Regions from separate parts of the Paenibacillus sp. FSL H7-0714 genome, predicted to be linked through region 4. Evidence: predicted binding sites of a transcription regulator. Region 4 holds the regulator's gene; each other region holds the start of a gene.
The links. The regulator Rex, encoded in region 4, represses fermentation and respiration genes when NADH is low (regulators of the CRP and FNR family bind a similar motif). The targets are predictions, from matches to a motif close to TTGTGAAATATTTCACAA.
Positions count from the first base shown of each region.

Region 1: the regulator Rex is predicted to act here: its motif matches at 1,544-1,561, upstream of NST34_RS21390 (polymer-forming cytoskeletal protein).
Region 2: the regulator Rex is predicted to act here: its motif matches at 1,933-1,950, upstream of NST34_RS31720 (cytochrome ubiquinol oxidase subunit I).
Region 3: the regulator Rex is predicted to act here: its motif matches at 1,914-1,931, upstream of NST34_RS20880 (flavocytochrome c).

Region 1 covers NZ_JBBOPT010000001.1:4,785,385-4,788,758, reverse strand. The annotation lists gene NST34_RS21400 (MFS transporter) at 1-347, opposite strand, end outside; gene NST34_RS21395 (LacI family DNA-binding transcriptional regulator) at 397-1,308, opposite strand; gene NST34_RS21390 (polymer-forming cytoskeletal protein) at 1,620-2,171, shown strand; gene NST34_RS21385 (hypothetical protein) at 2,310-2,555, shown strand; gene NST34_RS21380 (histidine phosphatase family protein) at 2,620-3,237, opposite strand.
Region 2 covers NZ_JBBOPT010000001.1:7,051,799-7,055,172, forward strand. The annotation lists gene cydB (cytochrome d ubiquinol oxidase subunit II) at 1-428, opposite strand, end outside; gene NST34_RS31720 (cytochrome ubiquinol oxidase subunit I) at 425-1,819, opposite strand; gene NST34_RS31725 (cold-shock protein) at 2,043-2,273, opposite strand; gene NST34_RS31730 (cold-shock protein) at 2,366-2,566, opposite strand; gene NST34_RS31735 (S1C family serine protease) at 2,986-3,374, opposite strand, start outside.
Region 3 covers NZ_JBBOPT010000001.1:4,666,311-4,669,684, reverse strand. The annotation lists gene NST34_RS20890 (hypothetical protein) at 1-1,233, shown strand, start outside; gene NST34_RS20885 (DUF6855 family protein) at 1,356-1,766, shown strand; gene NST34_RS20880 (flavocytochrome c) at 1,949-3,374, shown strand, end outside.
Region 4 covers NZ_JBBOPT010000001.1:4,952,098-4,955,471, forward strand. The annotation lists gene NST34_RS22115 (amidohydrolase) at 1-1,187, opposite strand, end outside; gene NST34_RS22120 (redox-sensing transcriptional repressor Rex) at 1,174-1,827, opposite strand; gene dinG (ATP-dependent DNA helicase DinG) at 1,959-3,374, opposite strand, start outside.

The DNA of each region.
Region 1 (3,374 bases), 170 kb from region 4:
GATGTAGAAGACATGGAAATGGTCAGAGCAAGCGTAACTGCTAGACCGCAGCTTATCAAATCAGTGATTAACATAATGGTTCTGCGATTGATCCTGTCTGCGAGTGTGCCTCCTATCGATCCGAGTAAAGAACTGAGCAATAGATTGATTATCGTAATAATGGCAATCATTTTAGCGCTTCCGGTCGTCTGAAGTACCCATAAACTTAAAGCAATGCTGTGAAAGGTATTTCCAAACAAAGAAATGGAATAGGAGCTGAGTAGCAGCATAAATCTCCGGTTTCCCCAAAGGGTTGGATAGGATTGAGCGGTGGTGGATGCATGTTTTGCTAATACAGGATCTGTCATGGGTAACTCTCCTCTCGACTTAAACGCTTAAGTGAATATCGAAAAAAAATTAATCAACAAAATAACGATTATTCTCTTGTTTGGAGTAGTCAGGACGATGTAACAACTCCTGCATTAGTTCAAAAGCAGTGGCTGATTTATCCCCAGTGAATATGAATTTCTGAACGTCTTCTCCAAGCATTTCTGGGCAATTACAGGTACATAGAACAGAAAGACGTGCGAATACCCCGGATTTTTCAACACAACTTCCGATAAACTCATTAATAACTATGGCCTCTTTGTAGATCCCCTCCGATAAGATTGTATTCAATTCTTCCATATTTTGAACTTTGAATATTGCTTTCTCAGGTAAAGGAAGACTATCTTGGATAAAGTTAGTGAGCAGGGAGTTATTGAAGCTCTCCATAATTAAACAAACCTGTGAAAGATCCTCCGGCATTACCTTCCGTAGAGCTGAACGATAATTGTAAAGAACTTGCTTAAACAGCTTATCTTCAATCATGCTGTCGATCAAAATCAAGGGGATACCTTCTACAAAATGTTTGGAAATCGAATAGAAGGATTCATCGTGCACATCGATCAGAAAGACGGCTTCGAGCTTTCTTTCAACGATGATATTCAGAGAAGGATGGTCAGTACCAAGAGAATATAGCAGCGTATGATATCCGGCATCCGTTAAACGCTGTTCCAAAGCACGAATAAATGTGAATTGGGCATAGAGTTTCCAAGGTGGCATATAAGCAGAATTATGGACAAGTACCCCTACTAATCCCGTTTTTTTATTGGCAAGCGAACGGGCTGCTAGATTAGGAATGTAATGAAGTTCTTCGGCAAGTGACAGAATTTGATTGCGGGTCTTCTCAGGAATGGTTTGGTTATCGACGCGGTTCAGAACATAGCTTACAGTCGCAACGGAGACATTTGCTTGTAGCGCGATGTCTTTCATTGTAGTCTTTTTCACCAGTAAACTTCTCCCTTGCTGAGATATTTATTTCCAAATATTATCATTAACACTTGAATAGAGTCAACGATTGACTTTATACCAAGAAGCAAATGATGCTTGTGTTCATTTTTATAATTTGGGTAAATAGATTTAAGAAACTAAATCAGTCAGCGAGAAGAGGTGTGACTCATGGGAACGAATCTTAATCGGGAAGAGAGCGCGCTGTGAAACCGCTTTAGATACTGACACAAATTTGTGAAATTATTCACTTAATTATTAAGAATTTTAATATATAATTAATTCATAATCAAAATTAGGGGGAATCGAAAATGAGACTATTTAAAATGATTTTAGTGGCTGGGGTTTCGGTAGCAGTATTGGCAGGTTGTGGAGCAAATGAGGATAAAGCAACTAATTCGGCGGCAACTTCAGCTCCGGCTGCTGAGCAGACAGATGCTGTCACTACAGCTTCGATCGTGAATCAAGCAGATGCATTTACTAAGGCTGTTAGCAAAGATGGAAACTGGATTGTTGCGATTCTAAATGATGTAACGATTCCTGATGAGGTTGTTGTAGCTGGAGAATTCCGTAATAAAGGAGCCGCAGATGGCGATATCTACCGTAAGATTGCCCTTTATTCGCAAGATGCTGATCACAAGATCACTGCTACTTATACACTAACCGTACCAAAGTTTACAGTACAAAGTGAGAATTTGAAAGTTGAAGGCGGAACGATTAAAGGCGATGTTTATGTAGAAGCGAAAGGCTTTACTCTGCCTGAAACCGCCACTATTGATGGTAACCTCTACTTCGCGAGCGAAGATCTGAAAACATCAGCTGTTATTGATGGAAAAGTGACTGGAACAACAGAAGTTAAATAATTTCGTAATCAACTTATACAGTAGAAGCCAATCCATAGACTATGGGTTGGCTTTTTTCTTTTTGTGATTATGTGATCTTCAGTTGATTTTCTTAATATTGAACTTATAATATTACTACCACTACTAGGAGGAACACATATGTCTAAGGAGTATTCACGCACATATATCGAAAGTGTAAAGCTTGAAATGTTAAATAGATTGGGACTTAAGCAAGTGTTCTTTAAGGAGCAAATAGGTGACGGCCTGATTTTTGAAGCGGTTGGTTTTGATAAAGGGAGCAAGCATCGTTTTTGTGTTAGACCGAAGACGAAAACAATTGACGAATTTATTTCAGGAAAATGGATGAAGGTCCGCAGCTTTACAATCAAAAGTGTGGAAATTTAAAATTGAAGTCTAAAAAGGGAACCCCATTTAAATCGGAGTTTCCTTTTTTATTTTTGAGAAGGATTCATTGATAATGTGAAGTATCGCCGTACAGATCGATAGTTGTATTGTTGTCAGTTAGGGTTACTTTACACAATGCTGTAGAGAGAATATCCGGTAGTTCCCCTAATTCCTGCAATGATTTATTGAGAAAATGAGCCATAATGACTTTCAGGGTCATCCGATGCGTGACAATAAGTACCTCATGTCCTTCATTATCGTTAATGATACGCTCAATAGTCGGCGTTACTCTTTGTTCAAGCTGACTATAGGTCTCACCTGGGGCTAGAGGAATAAAAAGATCAGGTCTGGTGAAAAAATGGGTGTACTGTAATGGATATTCTTGTTCAATCTGATCTGTGTTCATTCCTTCCCAAATGCCCATGTTAATTTCCATTAATGAAGCTTGCTGTTGAATCGGTAAACTCCGATTTCCTCGTAAAATCTGCGCAGTATGCAATGCTCTTGGACTAGTACTAGAATAAATGGCTCCTAAATTCTCACCTTCCAAACGTTCTCTCAACCATTCCGCTTGCTGTTCACCCAAGGTTGTTAACGCTGAATTTTGATGTCCTTGCATTCTTTTCTGCAAATTCCATTCGGTCTGCCCGTGACGGGTTAGAAATAATACTGTCTCTTTCATTAACGAAACCTCCCTTTTGAATAGTTGTAAGTATAAGATAAATAATTATAAATAAACAATATATAATAGTTAATATCCATAATGTATAGTTATAGTAAGAAAGCCGAAAGTCCGTTAAACAATGATTTTATTTTATA
Region 2 (3,374 bases), 2.1 Mb from region 4:
GGCAAACCTTTGATGAAGCTGGCGAACACCACAGCAAGGAGGAAAGGTGGGAGGAAGCTGCCGAAAAAGATACAAACATCCCAAGTTTTTTTCCAAGCTACTGAATCCCGTTTACCTCTAAATTCAAAAGCAACACCACGTGCAATCAAAGCTAATAAAGCAAAGACAAAGGGAATGTAAAATCCGCTAAACAACGTTGCATACCACTCAGGGAAAGCCGCAAACATTGCACCCGCAGCAGTAATTAACCATACCTCGTTTCCATCCCAGAAGGGTCCGATCGAGTTAATCAGAATCCGGCGCTCAGTGTCATTCTTAGCGAGAATTTGTGTTTCCATCCCTACGCCGAAATCGAAACCCTCCAGGAAGAAGAACCCTATAAACAGAACTGCAATGAGCACAAACCACAATTCATTAAGAGACATCATTGGGCGCCCTCCTCGTTATATGGATCATGCGAATCCCCGTGATCGTTATCCATCGCATAAGGACCTTTTTTAATCACTTTCATAAACAAACCAATTAGAACTAATCCGAGAATGGCGTAAATCGCTGTAAAAGAAATAACAGAGAATAGAACCTGACCACTTGTAATGTTAGGCGACACACTGTCTTCCGTTGTCATCAATCCGAATACCGTCCATGGCTGACGCCCGAATTCGGTCATGACCCAACCTGCTGTATTCGCAATTGGAGGAAGCAGTATTCCCCATAACATAAACCGCATAAACCAAGTGTTTGGACGGTCCATCTTTTTGCGCCACATTAAATACATTGCGTACATACCCATTACGATCATTAACGTTCCTGCTAGAACCATGATCCGGAAACTCCAGAATGTCGTACGTACTGGCGGGATATAGTCACCGGGGCCATAGGTTTGCTCATACTCAGCTTGCAGCTCAAGCATACCTTTAACTTCACCGGAAAATTTACTGTATGAAAGGAAGCTTAGCATATACGGAATTTGAAATTCTCCAGTACTTTCTTGCTTCTCAGGATCAATATTTGCCCATACGGTCCAAGGTGCCGGGTCACCACTCTTACCCCACAGTCCTTCGGAAGCCGCCATCTTCATAGGTTGAGTCTCAACCAAATACTGTGCTTGCGCATGGCCTGCCACGGCTACACCAATAGAAGAAATGATACCTACGATTGCTGCAATTTGAAAAGATTTCTTAAAGAAAGATACATCTTGTTTCTTCAATATTTTATACGCACTAATACCCGTTACGAGGAAGGCGCCTGTTGCATACGCAGCAAGAACCGTGTGCGGGAATTCAACCAGCAATTGTCCGTTCGTAATGAGCGCGAAGAAATCATTCATTTCTGCCCGTCCATTATTTATCTCAAATCCCACAGGATGCTGCATAAAGGAGTTCGCTGCTAGAATCCAGAAAGCGGATAACATCGTACCGAAAGCTACTAGCCAGATGGATAACAAGTGCACTCTTTTGGACACTTTGTCCCAGCCGAATATCCAGATGCCAATAAAAGTAGACTCCAGAAAAAAAGCTGCCAATGCTTCGACTGCAAGTGGAGCCCCGAATACATCACCCACAAAACGTGAATAATCAGACCAGTTCATCCCGAACTGAAATTCCTGCAAAATACCTGTAACTACCCCTACTGCAAAGTTGATGAGAAACAGCTTTCCCCAGAACTGTGCCATTCTTTTGTACTCTTCATTGCCTTTTCTAACGTACATGGTCTCCATGATCGCAATCAAGAGCGCTAGTCCGATTGATACCGGTACAAAGAAATAGTGGAATATTGTCGTCGACGCAAATTGTATACGCGACAGCATTACTGTATCCATATTTTTCCCTTCCTTCTCCCCTTTTCGTTAATTATATTGTGTCAAAAATTTAGACGTCATTTTGTGATAAATGTCACACAAAGGGGTACTTTTAACGGTGAAATTCAAATGATTTGTGACAAAAATCACAATTTACCTTAAAAAAAGCAAAAAAAATAAGACGGTTTGACCGTCTTGAAGTTGTTCACTGCTCTATAACAAGCTTGACTCATAAAGGCATTGGTTAGGTAATGGAAATACCCTTCTTCAGCGATTTGAGATCGCCATTCGAATTAAGCAATTGTGGTAGCATCTTCGTGCTGCGAACCATTGGAGAGTCACATAGACGGCAAGAAGGCGCATGTTCAAATGCGAAATTATCCCTCATCCATCCGTTGCATCCATCATTGGTACACGCCCAAATCGCGGTATTTTCTTCCGGTATTTCTTCCAAAGGTTTCTTCCGGTAGTTCATTGCCGTTCCTCCCATCCTGTAAGTCAATAGTGACTAACTAGATATAAAAAGACCGTCCCAACTTTCACAAGCTGGGACGGTTTCTTCTATTATTACAGTTTTACAACGTTTTCGGCTTGTGGTCCACGGTTGCCTTGAACAACGTTGAATTCAACGCGTTGGCCTTCGTCCAAAGTTTTGAAGCCGTCGCCAGTGATTGCGCTGAAGTGAACGAATACGTCGCTTCCGCCTTCAACTTCGATAAATCCGAATCCTTTTTCTGCGTTGAACCATTTAACTGTACCTGTTTGCATGTGTGTTACCTCCACAAATTTAAATTAATATGTTCTTTTTATCTTCAAACAAAGAAAAAATTCACACATTGAAAAAGGTTGTATTACCGAATATAACAGCCCTTTTCAATGCGAAAATTAGGGACTAAATGTATGATTGATATCATATTACCACACCTGATTAGCAAAGGCAAGCTGGCATCCGTATATATCCGTTTCTACCCTAATAAGTATTACCTTCCAATGTAAGGGTTGCCAGTCAGCCCAAAATTGATTAAATCAGCTTATAATTGCCATATTTATCAAAACTTTAGAAGAAATAGATCCCCGATAGCGATACAGAGTATCGCTATTTCAGGAAGCTCTACCTTCTCAACCGAAGGGGTAGTTCGCTCTACTTGTCATTACTGCTATATCATTATATGCCGACTTCCAGCATATTATTCCTCTGGTTTTTCAAGAAGTTTTACTGTAGTCTGATTAACTTTCCCATTTCGATAATAGGTAATCTTCAGATCCTCACCAATCTTCGTCTGATTATATAAATACTTGCGAAGGGAAAGCGTGGATGTAATAGGTTCATCATTAAATTTCGTAATTACATCATTGAACTGTATTCCCGCTTCTTGTGCAGGTCCAACAGCATCCAGAACGACAACCCCATCCTTAACATTGTTCGGTAGGTTCAGTTCCTTGCGTTGGTCCTCTGCGAGAGGAATGTAAGGATTGTTTAAATCTACCGAATATACGCCTAAGTAGGAACGGGCAATCCGCCCTTTCTCAGCCAGTTCATTAGCGGTATCTATCACATGGTTAGCTGGAATAGCAA
Region 3 (3,374 bases), 290 kb from region 4:
AAATATGGATTGGACAACTACTACTTACAATCTCATGAAATTTATCGCGACGTTACGATACTGGGAGAGACCAACTATTTTCTTAGTATGGAATGGTTTCCTGCACATATGAAGGAATGGAAGGGCGATTACAATCCGGAAGGAACTGCCGTCATCACGATTGACCTACAATCCCGCAACTATAAAAGTGTGATTTTTGTTGGCGGGATATCTTATGCGAATGGGACACCATTCCAAAATATAGATTTTAACGGAGTCATCCGGTGGATTGAAGATGAGGCAAGGATTGTATACGGTAAACAATTCCACTTAGAGAAGGAACAGATTGGAGAATATCATTTTATTGAAAAAATAGGTAGCATACCAGTCACTCCTGGTGGACGGATCGAGCTTCGCTTCGATGCGGAAGGCAGGCTTGTTTTTTACAGTGTATATGGCCAGTTTCCTTCCAGCTCCCTTGTGCACAAAGAGAACTATACTCTCACACTTCAAATGATAGAGCCACAGGCGAGGAAACAACTACAGCTTATAGAATATCCGGTGTACGAGACGAAGCAACTCCTGCCGATCTATGGGATAGAAGAAATCTACATTTCAAATGACGGAACAACCACCATCCCATTTGAGTTTATATCAGGTACGAGAGCACGACTGAGTATTGATCAAGTAATACATTGGGAGCAACAGAATACGGAGCTGGAGCCGTTCGAAAGTACGGAGATACGCCTACTTGAGGTAGTTTCCATTGAGCAGGCAATAGCTAGTGAGCCGCATCCGGACTCATTTCCTATCACAGACGCAGAACAAGCCGAATGTATAGCCGCAGTCGAAGCTGGTTTAAGCCAGCTCTTTCCGGATGAATCCGGAGAATGGATGTTGAAGACTTTTCAACGGGAAAGAGGACATATTCAGGCAACACTGAGGATGAAGGCGCCAAGTAATCGTATATTCCAGCGTAAGATCCTCCTGTTCATCGATGTGCAGAATTATAAGGTTATAAATTATATGGATAACAAGCCAATGCTCGATATGTTTGATGAGTTCAAGAGCGAAGAGGGGATTTCTGTAAGCCATGACGAAGCTTATGACAAGCTCAAGGGATGGTTCGAATTAACACCCGTCTATGTGTATGATCCTGGGCAGAAGAAGTATGTGCTGTGCGGGAAGTTAGATTGTAATTATGCTGTGAAGGCCACTAGTGGAGATGTGGTGGAGTTGAGTAGTTTGGAATGATAGTGCAAGCTTTCTTATACTGAGTAGGACGAATAAAGGTAATGAAGTATAGTAAGGTGATGCAAATATAATAAAATCAGTAGAACTTACTAATTTTGTGAGTTACTTTGGGAGTTGAAAATATGACGACAGCTACAGGAACCAAGGAAAATCCTTGGAAGTTAAAGACACCACCGCAAACATCCGAGTATGAAATGTACAAGGTCGAAAAAGACGGTAAAGAAATTATAGTTTGCACTGTAGGGAAAACGGTTTTGCATTATGACTACCGCTGTATTGAAGATCTGCACGCCATGCTTATACAAAATGGTGATTGGATGGAGTTAGGAAGTGCTGATGAGCAAAAACCAGCAAAAGAAGGTACCGTTGAAGCATGGGGGCGTTCACCTGAAAACCCTGTCGGCGGTTGGTATGGATTAAAGAAGGGACTTCGGGGGCGATTCGGAATGTATATCCCACCGTTGCTCGAAGAATTGGGTCTTGCGGAAGTAGAGCATAATCCAAGAAACAATCGGATGAAAGCGATCTTGTAAACGAAGGAGAGCCTAAAGGCTCTTCTTTTTTTGAGCCATGCCCCTAACCGGTGGTCTTTCGTACACATTGCAGTGATTAATTTAGTTACAAAACGTTTTTTTTAGTTACATAAACTTTCAAGAGCAGGGCCTTTGCCGTTAAGCTGATTGTAAAAATATTCACAAGGGGGCAAAGCTATAACATGAATAAAAAAGTAACCACTGCTCTTATTCTCATTCTCTCAGTCATGCTTGTTATCACAGGATGTGGCAACAGCAACAGCAGCAATGGAAACGGGAACAAGAACACCAGCAAGAACACCAGCAAGATCAACGAGACAAAGGAAACTGAAGCCGTTTCGGGAGCATCCAAAGCTAGCTATACACCGTACGATCAACTAAAAGATAAATATGACATCATCATTATTGGTGCAGGCGGTGCCGGAATGTCTGCTGCACTTGAGGCGAGAGCAAAAGGTATGAACCCGGTTATTTTTGAAAAAATGCCGGTTGCCGGCGGAAATACAACAAAATCATCTTCGGGAATGAATGCTTCTGAAACGAAATTCCAAAAAGAGCAAGGCATTGAAGACAGCAATGATCTGTTTTATGAAGAGTCCTTAAAAGGTGGCCATGATACGAACGATAAAGAGATGCTTCGTTTCTTCGTAGACAATTCCGCAAGTGCGATTGATTGGCTGGATTCTATCGGGATTAGATTGAATAATATCACGATTACAGGCGGGATGAACGAAAAACGTACACACCGTCCTGAAGATGGCTCTGCAGTAGGACAATACCTTGTCAAAGGTTTGGTAAAAAACGTACAAGAACAAGGCATTCCCCTTTTTGTGAACGCCAATGTCAAGGAAATTACCGAAAAAGACGGTAAGGTCAATGGTGTCAAAGTTATCTTTGACCAAACGGAAGAGAAAACGATTACAGCGTCTGCTGTCGTGGTGACAACCGGCGGTTTCGGCGCCAATTTAGACATGATTTCAGGAGTCAGATCTGATTTGGAGGGGTACGTTACCACCAACCAGCCGGGCAGCACCGGTGACGGTATCAAGATGATTGAGAAGCTCGGCGGTACCACAGTCGATATGGATCAAATCCAAGTTCATCCGACTGTACAGCAGGAAAAATCCTATCTCATTGGGGAGGCTGTTCGTGGGGAAGGAGCGATCCTGGTTTCAAGTGTAGGCAAACGTTTCACAAACGAACTGGATACAAGAGATAATGTCACCGCTGCAATCAATAAGCTTCCTGAGAAATCTGCGTTTCTTGTATTTGATTCCGGCGTAAAATCTCGCGCTAAAGCGATTGAACAATATGAAAAAATGGGCTTCGTTATCCAAGGAGATTCGATCGAGGCTTTGGCAACAAAAATGGACGTACCAGCAGATCAGTTGAAAACTGCACTGGACACATGGAACAGCGCGGTGACGAATAAACAGGATGCCGACTTCGGTAGAACGACCGGAATGGACAATGACTTGTCCGGCGCGCCATATTATGCAATTAAAATCGGCCCTGGAATTCACTACACGATGGGGGGCGTGAAAATCAACACCAACACAGAAGTTTTAAATAAAGATGGACAACCGATTCCAGGCCTTTTTGCAGCAG
Region 4 (3,374 bases):
TCAACGTCCTTGGCGCTGGCAGAGTATACAGCATGAGACAACAGATCTGTGTGTGGTAGCAAATGCGGCTGGTCTATATCAATCGCGATAAAGTCCGCTTTCATGCCAACAGCGAGTCTACCCACATCATTTAAAAAGATAGACTTTGCGCCATACTCTGTAGCTATACGCAGCGCTTCCGGAGCTGGGACAGCCGTCGGATCACCACTTACACCTTTATGGATGAGGGCTGCAAGACGCATCTCTTCAAACATATCCAGGTTATTATTGCTTGCCGCACCATCTGTACCCAGTGACACCTTCACACCAGCCTTTAGAAGATCCGTAACCCGAGCCACTCCACTAGCCAGTTTCAGATTACTTCCTGGGTTATGAGACACGCCTACATCATGACGAGCCAGTATCTCGATCTCTTCATCATTCAAATGAACGCCATGTGCAACAATAGACGGACGTGTGAACATTCCAAGCTTCTCTAAATGCGCTACAGGCCGAAGTCCGTAATCCACCACATTCTGCTCCACTTCGCGTTTGGTCTCGGACATATGGGTATGCATCGGTAAATCCAAATCATGTGCCGCTTGTACAAACTTAACAAAGAAGTCCGGTGGGCAAGTATATGGGGCGTGTGGCGAGATCATCGTCGTAATTCTACCATCAGCCTTACCATGCCAATTTCGTGCAAAAGAAATCGCTTCCGCAAGCTTGTGATTTTGTACTTCCTCTGGGCATAATCCGATTACGCCTCTCATCAGTACGGAACGGATGCCTGATAATTCGACTACCTCTGCTACTCGATCCATATGATCATACATATCCAAGAAGGTTGTAGTACCACCTTTTAGCATTTCCAGTACCGACAAGGAGGTTCCCCAGTATACATCTTCTCCAGTGAATTTCGCTTCCATCGGCCACATCTTCTCTTGAAGCCACACCTGAAGTGCTAAATCATCTCCATAACCACGAAGCAATGACATTGCGGCATGGCCATGTGTGTTTACCAGACCTGGCATAAACAGCAGACGACTGCCATCAACAACTTGCACATCATCTTCCATTAAAGGTTCTTCTTTTCCTATGTAAGTGATCAAATCATCTTCAATAGTCATATATCCGCTCAGAACCGGCTCATCCGTTCCCGGAATAAGAAAACGCCCGCCCTTAATAATCGTTTTACTGCTCTTCATTTCCGCTTTCTTCCTTTCCGTCTTTCAAATAATAAGCAAGGCTTTGCAAATCCGTTGTAAAATCGGCAGCATGAACACGGATATTCGATGGTGTTTTTAGAATCACTGGTGCAAAATTCAAAATCGCCTCAATGCCAGACTCAATGAGAATATCTGCTACATTCTGCGCTTCTGAATCAGGCACAGTAATTATCCCAATTCGAATACCTTGCTCACGAACCGTCTGACCAAGCTCCTCCATCGGTTGAACGGTAAGAGAGTTGATTTTCCGCCCTACCTTAGGTGCATAGGAGTCAAATATAGCGGTAATCTTCATAGTATCTTTCAGATAAGCATTGTAATTAGATAATGCATGTCCAAGGTTACCAGCACCTACTAAAGCCACATTCAATTGTTGATCCAGCTTCAGAATATGACGGATTTTTTCAATAAGATAAGTTACGTCATACCCGATACCTTTTCTACCAAAGTCTCCAAAATAAGCTAAATCTTTACGAATTTGAGCAGGATTTAAATCAAGTTTTTGTCCTAGTTCTTGTGAGGAAACGGTTAATATTTCACGTTTCTGGAGATCATTCAAGAAACGCAAGTACACAGGAAGTCTGCGAACAACGGCTTCTGATATTTTATCCGATTTCATAATTTACCTCCTAATTTAAGTGATATTCTGTTCAAATCCTATCGAAATATCTGCACCTCGTCTCAAGGAAGAGCGGTATTCTTATACCGCCCTTCCTTGTAGAGTGATTAATAAGATCGATGACGTTCTTTTCAAGAAACGCCTCCGTCTTCCAACCACTCCGCTATACGAGGAACCATTTGATCCGTAAGCATATGCTCCATTTTCGGGCCAGGCAACGAATAGAGGAAATACTTCCCATAGTGAGATTCGATCACCCTTGTGTCATACACAATAACAATACCCCGATCTTGCGCTGTCCGTACCAGCCTCCCAAATCCTTGCTTGAAGCGAATAACCGCCTGAGGAACAGACAACTTCATGAACGGATTCTTTTTCTGGGCTTGTAATAACTCAGACTTCGCTTCCGCTAGGGGGTGGTTTGGCGGTTGAAATGGGAGCCTCACGATGGCCAAGCATGTTAATGCTTCACCTGGAATATCTACACCCTCCCAAAAGCTGCTTGTTCCTAACAGTACAGAAGCTGCACTGTCCTGAAAACGGCGGATCAGCTTGCTACGGCTGCCCCCCTCCACGCCTTGACCTAGCACCGTGATCTCTTGTGAGGCTAGAGCCTCTTTCAGAGGATCGTAAACCTGGCGTAGCATCTTGTAAGAAGTAAACAGGACAAGCATCCGCCCACGTGTTGTAATAGCTGCTTCTGCTAGTGACTGTACGAGTGTATCGACAAATCGGGCATCGCCTACACTCCCCTTCACACTAGGGAAATCCCGCGGAATAACTAACAGCGCCTGCTCCCGATACTTAAAGGGAGAAGGCAGGAGTGACGTCATCAGACGCCCCTCTTCCGCAGCTTCATTAAGTCCGAGATTATCAATCATAAACTGGAAAGATTTATCCACAGAGAGTGTCGCCGAAGTTAGCACGATACTTTTCTTCTTGTCGAAAAACAGCTCCTTAAGCTGAGTACTAACATCAACAGGAACGGCATACAGCTGTAGCGATTTACTGCGATAATTTCCATTCGCCTCCAGCCAATATACTACATTCTCATCATTTAATCCCATAAAAAACCGTACTTGCTCACGTATCGAAGCTAAATCCTTAAATAAGCCGCTAATATCGGTAACTAGACTATCTGAGGAAGATTGACCTTCTTGATCTCGCATCTCATTAAGCATTTTATCACCTTTACGGATAATTTCGCTTAATGTCAGATTCATAGTATTCTCTAAAGCAACCAATTCATCCCAATCTTTCGGTTTACGGGTAGGAAGTAGCCGCATGACTAACTGGCCGGCTTCTCCCGCCGCTGCATCGCTACGTTCCGGCAAGAGGCTGAATAGTTTATCACTAAGCAGATCCCAGGTTTCTTTTACGGTAAGCAGGTCCGGATAGATTCTATCGATCACTCCGCTCCATTCAGAAGCTTCCTCACTGCCTGATGACTGAAGCATTTGGCGAAGTGTAGGAAGTTGGCCATTTCGACTATCCTTATAAAGACGCGATAATGTATGTGCCACCGTGAAATGCTTCATATGCATGCC